Regions from separate parts of the Paenibacillus sp. FSL H3-0469 genome, predicted to be linked through region 2. Evidence: predicted binding sites of a transcription regulator. Region 2 holds the regulator's gene; the other holds the start of a gene.
What was found. Region 2 encodes LexA, which represses DNA repair genes until DNA is damaged. Its sites were predicted from a motif close to CGAACATATGTTCG; they were not measured.
Positions count from the first base shown of each region.

Region 1: the regulator LexA is predicted to act here: its motif matches at 3,624-3,637, upstream of addB (helicase-exonuclease AddAB subunit AddB).

Region 1 is NZ_CP150302.1:2,583,071-2,588,114, forward strand. It holds gene addB (helicase-exonuclease AddAB subunit AddB) at 1-3,523, opposite strand, end outside; gene NSS83_RS11245 (class I SAM-dependent rRNA methyltransferase) at 3,926-5,044, opposite strand, start outside.
Region 2 is NZ_CP150302.1:1,110,881-1,115,924, forward strand. It holds gene NSS83_RS04745 (FixH family protein) at 1-228, opposite strand, end outside; gene NSS83_RS04750 (HAD-IA family hydrolase) at 674-1,459, opposite strand; gene NSS83_RS04755 (hypothetical protein) at 1,495-2,022, opposite strand; gene NSS83_RS04760 (DUF896 domain-containing protein) at 2,070-2,279, opposite strand; gene NSS83_RS04765 (LysM peptidoglycan-binding domain-containing protein) at 2,389-2,805, opposite strand; gene lexA (transcriptional repressor LexA) at 3,003-3,629, shown strand; gene NSS83_RS04775 (L,D-transpeptidase) at 3,818-4,156, shown strand; gene NSS83_RS04780 (hypothetical protein) at 4,236-4,454, opposite strand; gene NSS83_RS04785 (hypothetical protein) at 4,565-4,786, opposite strand; gene NSS83_RS04790 (hypothetical protein) at 4,880-5,044, opposite strand, start outside.

The DNA of each region.
Region 1 (5,044 bases), 1.5 Mb from region 2:
AGATTACTTCTTTGCCCGGCTTACTTAGAATGTTATAACTATTGCCCTCCACCGCTTCATCGAACTGGCAGACGGGACGGAAGGAGCAGAAGGTACAGGCTGTTTCCTGCTGGATGCGGTAAGGCTGTATCGCCACATCCCCCTCCGTAATGCTGGTCCCGATCTCCGAGATCGTGCTGCGCACCGAGGACCGCAGCTGCCCCCACTGCTCTGGGGTAGCTACAGATGCGCTGCTGTAGAAGCTGCCGTCACTCTTCAGCGCTACCGGAACAATAGAGGAATACCCTTTGTCGAGTGTGGTATCCATCAGCGAGACCACCTCGCGGTCAGCGGTCAGCAGGCCCTTCATCTTGAAGCGCTTCATCAGCTCCTGCTCCGCCTGCTCCCGGTTCATTCCGTTGGCTGAGGTCAGGAGCGGGTCATGAACGTGGAAATAGAGCGCTCCGGCAGGCAGTGCTGCCTGGCCGAGCCATTGCTCGGAATAGGTCAGCAGCACATCAAGGTAAGTTAACATCTGCAGCGACAATCCATAGTAGACCTCATGCAGCTTGAGGTCCTTCTGGCTTGATTTGTAATCGATAACCCGCAGCAGAATCCCCTGCTCCCCTTCAGCCTTATCCACCCGGTCAATCCGCCCGACCACCTCCATGACACAGCCGTTCGGCAGTGTAATTCTCAGCGGAGGCAGCTCCTGTCCGGGACCGAAATCCAGCTCCAGCCCAACCGGCTCGAAGCTCCCGCGCCGCGAATGCTCCCCGAGGATGACCGAAGCGCGGCCGACAATATTCTTCAGCTTGCGCGAGATATAACCGTAGCGCTTGCTGCTCATCAGAATCTCTCCCTGTAACAGCGGAGACAGCTTGTCTACGGTCTTCCCCGCCTCCGTGCGGCATTCCTCCGCAGTCATGCTGCCCCAGCTGCGGCCTTGCTCCTGCAGCCGCTTCGCCATCTCACTGAGGGCCGCATGGAAGAGCTGCCCGATATCCGGAGCCTGGAGCTTGTAGAGCTGGCGCTCCTTCAGCCTCAGCCCGTAGGAAGCGAAATGAGAGAAGGAGCAGGCAACGAACCGCTCCATCCGTGACACGCTGCCGCGCAGCGTGGAGCCGCCATACAAGCGCAGACTGGTCTCCTTCTTCAGCCGTATGCCTTCATTACGGTAGAACAGCGAGCCGAGCAGCCGCTCCAGCTTCAGCTTCATAGACAGATCCGCATGGCGGTATTCCGCTGCCTGTTCACCTGCTGGCTTGTCTGCGCCCTGCTCCGCCGCAAACCAGTTATAGACCTCCCACCACATGCCGGGGATCTCTGCACCTTGACGCCACTGGCGGAGCTGAAGCAGCAGCATGCGGAGTGTCTGCTCAGGATGGCCGATGAAGTCCATATGGACAGCGTCGTCATCATTACCGCTCGGCGGGAAGCCGGAGAGGAAGTGTTCATCTAACTGCTGCGGGAACATTCCCTGCAGCTGGCGGATAACCTCCGAGGGCAGCAGCGCCTTCCCCTCATCATCAGCTGCAGCATAGCTGATCCACAGCTTCCTGCTGGCTGCCGTAAGCGCATTGTAGATCAGGAAACGTTCATCCAGCAGCTTCCGGGATGAGCCAGGCGCAAGCTCCATACCGGACTTCTCCAGCAGGAGGCGTTCCCCTTCGGACAGAATGCCGTCTTCCTTGAACTGCGCCGGAACCACTCCTTCATTGAAACCGAGCAGGAAGGCGTACTTCACTCCCGACACCCGGGTACGGTCCATCGTACCTACCAGCACCTGGTCAAGTGCGGGCGGGACGAGCCCCATCTTAAGCTCTGCCAGCCCGGTCTCCAGCACCCCGGCGAACAGGCTGAATTCTATCCGTTCTTTGCCCATCATTTCGGCAATCTGGTCCAGCAGACCCAGAACAGCGCCCCAGAGCTGGCTATGCTCCCGTGCGGCTTCCGGACGGCCCTGCTTCAGAGACTCCGCTCCCATCCCTTCAAGCTTACGTGCCGCTTCCGTATCCTCCAGCAGCAGATATACCGCCCGGCATAGCTCCAGGCCGCTGCGGCTGGCTTTGATTCTCTGCTCAAACGCCTGCAGCGGTTCGGTGACCGCCTTCCGGCAGGCCTCCATCCTTGCCAGCATCGCTTCATCAACAGCTTCACTGCCCTCCAGCGAGAGGCGGGGAATCCCCTTCCAGGATCGCCCGTCCGTCCAGCGGTAGCCGTGAATTCCGCAAGCCAGCACGTAGTTCTCCAGCTCATCCATATGAGCGCGGGTAATGCTTCCGTCCAGCGGCAGCAGCAGCTCTGTCTTCACGCAGCGGAACACATCCTCATAACGCCAGCGGCGGCGGACGACATCCAGGGCAGAGCGGATGAATTCCACCAGCGGATGATGCAGCTCACTAAGCTTCTGGTCCAGGAAGAACGGAACGCCGAAGTCCTGAAATAACGGGGCGATCAACGGCTCATAATCGGCCATATTGCGCATGAATACCGCCATTTCCCCATATTTGGCTCCCGATTCTCTGGCCAGGGCCTGCATCTCGCGCAGCACGCCCTCCACCTCGGTGCGGCGTGAAGCCGCAGCCCGGATGCTGATGGCTTCCTTCACCTGTTCAGCCGGTCCTGTCCAGGGATGCCGGCGCTGTAAACCGCGCTCCAGATGTGCGAGAACGGGAGCGTCCTTGAACCTTGGCAGGACGGGCGGAGCCAGCAGCTCATCCCACACGGTAAGTCCCATCTCCTCTGCTAACCCCCGCAGCTTAATATAAGTAACCGCCGCCGGATGGAACAGCTCCAGTTCATGCGGGGCAGCGCCCGGCGGATAGATCCGGTCCAGTGTAAGCGCAATGTTCATGGTGTCAGCATACTGCATCAGCTCACGTAGGACGATGAATTCCTGGTTGCTGAAGCCGTGGAAGCCGTCCACCCAGATCTCAGCGCCGCGGATATAGGCAGAGTCCGCGATATGCTCAGACAGTTCGGCCAGCCTGTCCTCTTCATCGATATAGAGCTGTGACATCTCCTGGTCCAGCTCGCTGAAGACGAGATGCAGATCATCCAGCTTCCCGGCCAGTATAGGGCTGCCCAGTGTGGCATCCCGCATTCTGCCGATCTGCTCCTCCAGGTCTCCGGCTCCAAGACAGCAGCGCTTAAGCTCCGTGTGCAGACTGCTGAGCCGCTCCACAAATCCCGGCCGGTCCGAGGAAGCGCCGAACAGCTTCAGCTCCTCCTTGCGCTTGCTGATAATCTTGTAGATCAGCATTTTCTTGCCTTCTTCACTGATGGGCAGACTCGCGCTCCCTCCGGTCTCCTGCTTCACCCGGTAGGCAAGACGCGAGAAGCTGAGCGTCTGGGCGCGCAGACTTCCCTTCACACCGCCCGCCGCCAGTAGTCCCCGTTCCGCTCCGAACGATCCCTGCTCGGGAACAAGTATAATGATCGGGGCCCCCAGCGGCTCTGCCTTCAGCCTTGCGGATACCCGCTCCCATATTGTAGTTGTCTTGCCGCTGCCCGAGCGGCCGATGATGAAGTTAACCGTCATTTCAGCAGACTCCTTCCGTTGAATTCTGGCACTCTATGCGACACCAGAATCTATGAAAACTCTCGTCTCAATAGTATAGCATACCTCCACCGCACGCTCCAGAACGTACGTTTGCCATTGTTTGCAAAACACACTAAGTGAAAACCGCTTTGCAGTCCTTTTAAAAGACGGTACCGTTTCGTCGAGAAATAGAAGGATAATGTATGGTGTGAAACCTATACGCTTATATTTAAATAAAAGACTCTCCCGTAGCCGCGCAAACGGCGGACGGAAAAGTCTGATTAAACTCATGTAAATTAGTTTCAATGCTAACAGATAGTTGTAGAATACATCAAAAAGAGCCTCTATAAAAGAGACTCTTCCCGCAAAACCGGCTGCCCCGCCGGGTCTGGCACTTCTGTTCTATTTACTGCGCACCTCAAAGATGGCGAACTTCAGATAATGCCCCTCGTCCACGCCGAGAATCTGCGGATGATCCTTGCCTGCGGCCCGCCATTCGATCAGTCTCAGCACCTTGCCGGCATCCTTGGCCGCTTCCATGATCGTATCGAGGAACAGCTGCGGCTGCATGTGGTACGAACAGCTGGCCGTGACCAGATATCCGCCGTCATTCACCAGCTTCATGCCCTGCAGATTGATGTCCTTGTACCCGCGTACGGCACCTGCCACTGCGCTTTTGGTCTTGGCAAAAGCAGGCGGGTCCAGAATCACGACATCCCACGTGCGTCCTCCCCCGGCGGTCATCGGCTTCGCGGTATCCGCCTTGGCAGCCGGTTTGCTTCCGGTTTTCCCTTCTGCCGCTGCGCCGCCCGTAGCGCGCTCGGTGCGTTCCTCCTGACCCTTGACCTGATTGCGCAGGAAGGCAAATGCATCATCTACCACGAATTCCACCCGGTCACTGAACCCGTTGATCTCCACATTGGCCTTCGCGCTCTCGATGGCATGCGCAGACACATCCAGGCAGGTTACCTTCTTAGCGCCGTATTTGCAGGCATGCAGTGTGAAGCTTCCCGTATGCGCAAAGCATTCCAGCACAGTTGCACCATCCCAATATGGGAAGGTAACAGGCTTGCCGCTTTTGTTGACCGGCAGCGTCTGTAGTGACCCATCCTCGATTTCTACATTCTGCAGTGTAATTCCGCTGCGCCCGCCCCAGCCCTTCATCAGCGGAGCAATCGATGCTCTATTCTCCCGCTGATCGAAGAAATAGCCGGTCTTCTGCCCCTCTTCAATATCGACGATGACCTTCAGCCCGTTCTCACTTACGGTAATGTGGCGCGGGCATTCGCCGTAGAGCACACCCGTAGTCTGTTCCAGTCCCTCCAGCTCCCGTACACTGACATCGCTGCGCTCATAGATGCCGCGCGGCGCCATCACCTGCACCAGTGCCTCCACTATCTCGGAGCGGCGCTGATCCATAGCCAGTGTCAGCAGCTGCACCACAAGGACTTCACCGAAGCGGTCAATGATCAGCCCGGGCAGAAAATCCGCTTCCCCGTAGACCAGACGATAAGCGTCCGC
Region 2 (5,044 bases):
ATCTACCGGTTCACCGTCCTGTGTCACCACAGCCTTGAAGCTAATTGCCGTTCCTGCGGTTACTTCCTCCGGAGTCCAGCTCAGCTCCACCTTAATCGGTGACATGGAGGAATTGGCCGCCGCCTGCATCTGCATCTGCATCTCATCGTCCTTATTCCCCGAGCATCCGGCTAGTGTCATCCCCATCACAATACATATAAGTCCCCTGCGCATCCTTGGCTTCATCATCTGAAGTCCTCCCGGTTCATAGGTAGATTCTTCTTCATTCATGAAACATATCAAGCATGAAACATATCAAATCTATATTACAATGAAAGTCAGATCGCTGCTCTCCTTATTATACACATTTTATTCAATTTGCCTTAAAAAAGCTGCATGATTCACTCATGAACATGAGAATAGTCATATCTTTGATTCAAAGTGTTTGTATTGGGATTGCCGTGACTCCAAAGAATGTTTGGCCCTCCGGCCGCTGTTGTTCCCAGATTTCTTGAATTAAACCGCTGCTAGCGGTTGAAATCCGGTAACAAAGGCGGACGCTAACGCTCCTACAGTTCCAAAATTCTCCTCCGCCACTTTTCCCTTTACAGTATATTTTCAAGTTCAAACAATATAGCAGTTACATAAAAAAGCCAATACCCACTAAATAGGATACTGGCTTCATAGAATTCAATTATAGGGAGTCTACAAGCGGCAGTAGCTCGGAGAGATGGCTGATCTGGTAATCCGGCGTAATCTCCGGGTCCGATGCTTTCGCATTCCGGTTGATCCAGACTGTGGTCAGTCCGGCAGACAATCCGCCAAGAATATCTGTCGTAAGCTTATCGCCCACCATGATCCCTTGCTCTGGAGCAATATCCAGCAGTCCGAGCGCATGCTCGAAGATTCCCTTGTCCGGCTTGCCTTTGCCGAAGCTTCCCGAAATCACAACATGGTCAAAATACGGAGTAAGCTCCGGCACACCGTCCAGCTTCTCCTGCTGAAGTGCCGGACAACCGTTTGTCAGCAGCAGCAGCTTGACCTTACCGCGCAACTCGTTCAGCACCTGAAGCGTCTCTTCATAGATATAAGGACGGCTGCGGCGCTCAGCGGCGAACTTGTCAGCCAACTGTGCAGCCAGCGCTTCATCCTCTACCCCGAGTGCGGCGAGGCCGCGGCGCCAGGATTCCTTACGGTAGACAGGGGCAAGCTGTTCCAGTTGACGGAACTCCGGCTGTTCACCGGCAGTGAAATTCGCCCATAGCGCTTCAAATGGGTTAATACCGATTAGCTTGGTGAACGGATATGTCTCATAGGATTCATAGAGGGCACGGGCTTCTCTGCGTACAGCAGCTTCCAGCTCCTGCGGATCAACGGAATCTCCAGCCGCCTCACTAGCATAGCGGAAGGCTTCTTCCACGCTGCGGTCATCCCACAGCAGAGTATCGTCAAGGTCAAATAGTACGGCGGTAATCGGCATTAGTTCTCCCACTCCCTATATGCTGGTCTGTCTTCCTATTCGTGCACTAGTTCAATATTGTTGTTCTTGGCGAACTGCTCCAGACGTTCCCCCATCGCAGCGGTGTCATAACGGTTAATCAGCTTGGAGAAAATCCACTGCTTGCGCTTACCCTTATACTTAATGGTAACTACACTGCGCGATAAAGTGATCTTCTCAATATCCGCCGCAGCCAGGAAACGTTCGCGGTTGTATTTAATAGTAGAGATACGCGCACGCTCAACCTTAAGGAACGGACGGCGGAAGAACAGCAGCGCAGCGAGCAGGAAGTACAGCACTACACCCAGCCAGTTGGCCAGAATACCGCTTCCTTTAGCTTCGTCAATCGAGCCGACCACCCAGAACATGATGCCAAGCAGCATCAGTACTACGGGGAATACAATATTGCGGCCTTTGAAAATATCGATGCTTTTCGCGGCAGTCTTAGTGCTGGAAGTGTAAATAGAGTCCTTCCCCTGCTTCTTTCTTTGCTGGTTAATTTGCTTCGTGTTGCGTTGAACCATTCTTTCCCAAGAACGGGCCATGTAAGTTCCCCCTAGTCATCCTGTATTATCTATGAAAAGGCAACAGGCTAATGCTTAAGTCCGTTATTGCCCTCTTCATGCTCCGGATTGTCCACAATTTCGATAGTATCAAGCTGGGCCCGAAAGTTAGTGCGGATATTCCCCAGGTAAATCTCGCGGAGCTTGGCACGTTCAGCCAGTTCCTCTTCATTCAGGCCGCCGTTCTTAGCTTTGCGTGCCAATTCATTGATGCGTGCGACCAATTCGTCAATATTCAATACGTTTCCCTCCCTCTAAATTCATTTTAACTTTGCCATGAGAAAAAGAGCTTGTCAAGGTCTACCCCCTGAAAGCTCTCCGAGTCGATCATTAGTCTGACACAATCCTTCAATATAAAGGTAAAGTCAGAATATCTCCGGCCTTAATGACGCTGTTCTCCAAATGATTCGTCTTCATTATTCCTTCTATATATACGGCTGTCCTCATGTCCTCAGGCTTGTTACTTAACGCAATGCTCCATAAGGTATCTCCGCGTTCGACTACGATCCGCTTATCGGGCTTCAGTGAAGAGACCGAACCGGCAAAAACATTGCCCACTACAGTGAATCCAGAAATGACAAGCATCAGCACCAGGACCATCTTCATCAGGCTGACCTGACGGAATAGTGATGATAGCACAGTGAGACTATGAAGAATCGCATCCTTGACCTTGGTTACATTACTATGAGCAGTTGGATTACCGGGAGCAGACACCTTGATATCCTCATTATTGTAGATGCTGTTGTAGGTACTATACTTTAACATGATCATCATCCTCCAAACACATGTTCTTGCTTTCGAAAATAATATAACACGAACATGTGTTTCGAACAAGAGTTTTTTCGGAACGTTTGTTCTCTTTATTTCCGTTCTCGTTTTTTCCTCATTTTAGAACTTATGTTTGTACGAACGGAAGTTCTATGTTATAATTTTCCCAAACATAGTATATGGGGTTGATACCGATGTCAAAGATTTCTAGTCGTCAGCTGGCGATCCTGGAATTTATACGTAATGAAGTCCGCAGCAAGGGTTATCCTCCGTCTGTCCGCGAGATTGGCGAGGCTGTCGGCCTGGCCTCCAGTTCTACTGTGCATGGTCACTTGGACCGGCTTGAGAAGAAGGGCCTGATCCGCCGTGACCCTACGAAGCCGCGTGCGATTGAATTGCTCGGCCAGGAAGATTCAGAGAATGTGCATCAATTCGTCCAGACCGTTACCCGCATCCCGGTAGTGGGTAAGGTTACAGCTGGTGTTCCTATTACTGCAACAGAGAATATTGAGGATTACTTCCCGTTGCCTGCTCATTATGTAGGCGATAACAAGGTATTTATGCTTTCTGTCCTTGGTGACAGTATGGTGGATGCCGGAATTATGAATGGGGATTATGTCATCGTACGCCAGCAGCAAACTGCCGACAATGGCGATATTGTTGTAGCGATGACCGAAGAAGATGAAGCAACGGTCAAGACCTTCTACAAGGAACGGGATCATATCAGGCTGCAGCCGGAGAATCCGGCGTACGAGCCTCTCCGCCTTAACCGCGTTACGATTTTGGGCCGGGTCATCGGATTATTCCGCGATATCCACTAATCTACTCCCCGCTTAAGAACAGGCTGCTCCGCACCATGCGAAGCAGCCTGTTTTCTGTTCATTTCATTTCGTAAAGTGGCCAAAAAGCAGAGCGCGAACAAATGTTTGCATTCTCCTTTTTGGCCACTTTTTCTGTGAACCGCTGTACCGCTCCGCACATATCCTGTTATAAAGGAGTGCTGATCTGTATGCCCAATTATCGAATTATCGTCGATCTGTCACAGCGCATGCTGTACCTGCTGGATAATGACGTTGTCACCAGAGGCTTCCCTGTCGGCATCGGCAAAATGTTAACCGTCTCCCCTGTAGGCGAATACACCATCATTAACAAGCAGCCCAATCCGGGTGGCCCGTTCGGTGCCTTCTGGATGGGACTGTCCAAGCCGCATTACGGCATCCACGGAACCAATGACCCATCCTCCATCGGCCACATGGTCTCTCACGGCTGTATTCGTATGTATAACGCAGATGTACTCGCCCTGGCCGCCCTTGTTCCCATAGGTATCCTTGTCACCATCCGGGAATAGGAACGTCACAAAAACCCTTGAGACGCCAGATTGCGGCCCAAGGGTTCCTGTGACTCCTATGAATTAGAGCGGATACAGACTACAGCACACTTCTCAATAGACGGATAGCCACCGTATTCAAACGGATGGCCTCGCGGATCGATTCTCTGGCTGCCAGCAGCTCTCTTCTGGCCCGCGAACCTCTAGGCACTCTGCGCAGATTCTCATTGATTTCTTCCAGTCTCTCCAGCAGGACAGCCCGCTGTGTCAGCAGGACATTAATGGCTCTGCGAATCCGGTTACGTTCTCTTTGGCTCATCTTTACACCTCTTTTACACTTGGATAGTATAAGAGATGCCAAGAATCGCTCCAAAGCTTGTGTGATTCGGCAGTAATGTTAGAGCTGCAAGCAGCGGACAGGTAATCTGCTTACTTTTTGTTCAACCGTACCCGGAATTCAAATTCATCGCGTCTATAAGTCATTCCGGCCAGCACTATGTACTCCGGTGTCCATTTCTGTACAGGTCCGGCATAATCAGCAATCACATGCGGTTTGCCATCAACCAGCTGAACGACGTAGACCTGTACCTGTGCCAGTGCGGCAGCGAATAGATCAGCATCACTGGACAGTACTTTATAAGCCGTATTCAACTTCGTTCCTCCTTGTTCCACAACCATGATAATAGATTTAGCCCAACAATCTATTCAATTATACCGGGTTATGGAACAATATGTAAACCATATTTACAGCTTGATAAAAAGGATTTTGAACAATCCGATATACTTCTTAGTAGCCCCGCCATCCCCGGTAAAAAATTTGGTATTCTTAAGGTCCGGTACACTGAATACTGAGAACAAAATGTAGTTATCCCTCTTGGTCAAAGACTCAATTACAGGCTGGGCCACCAG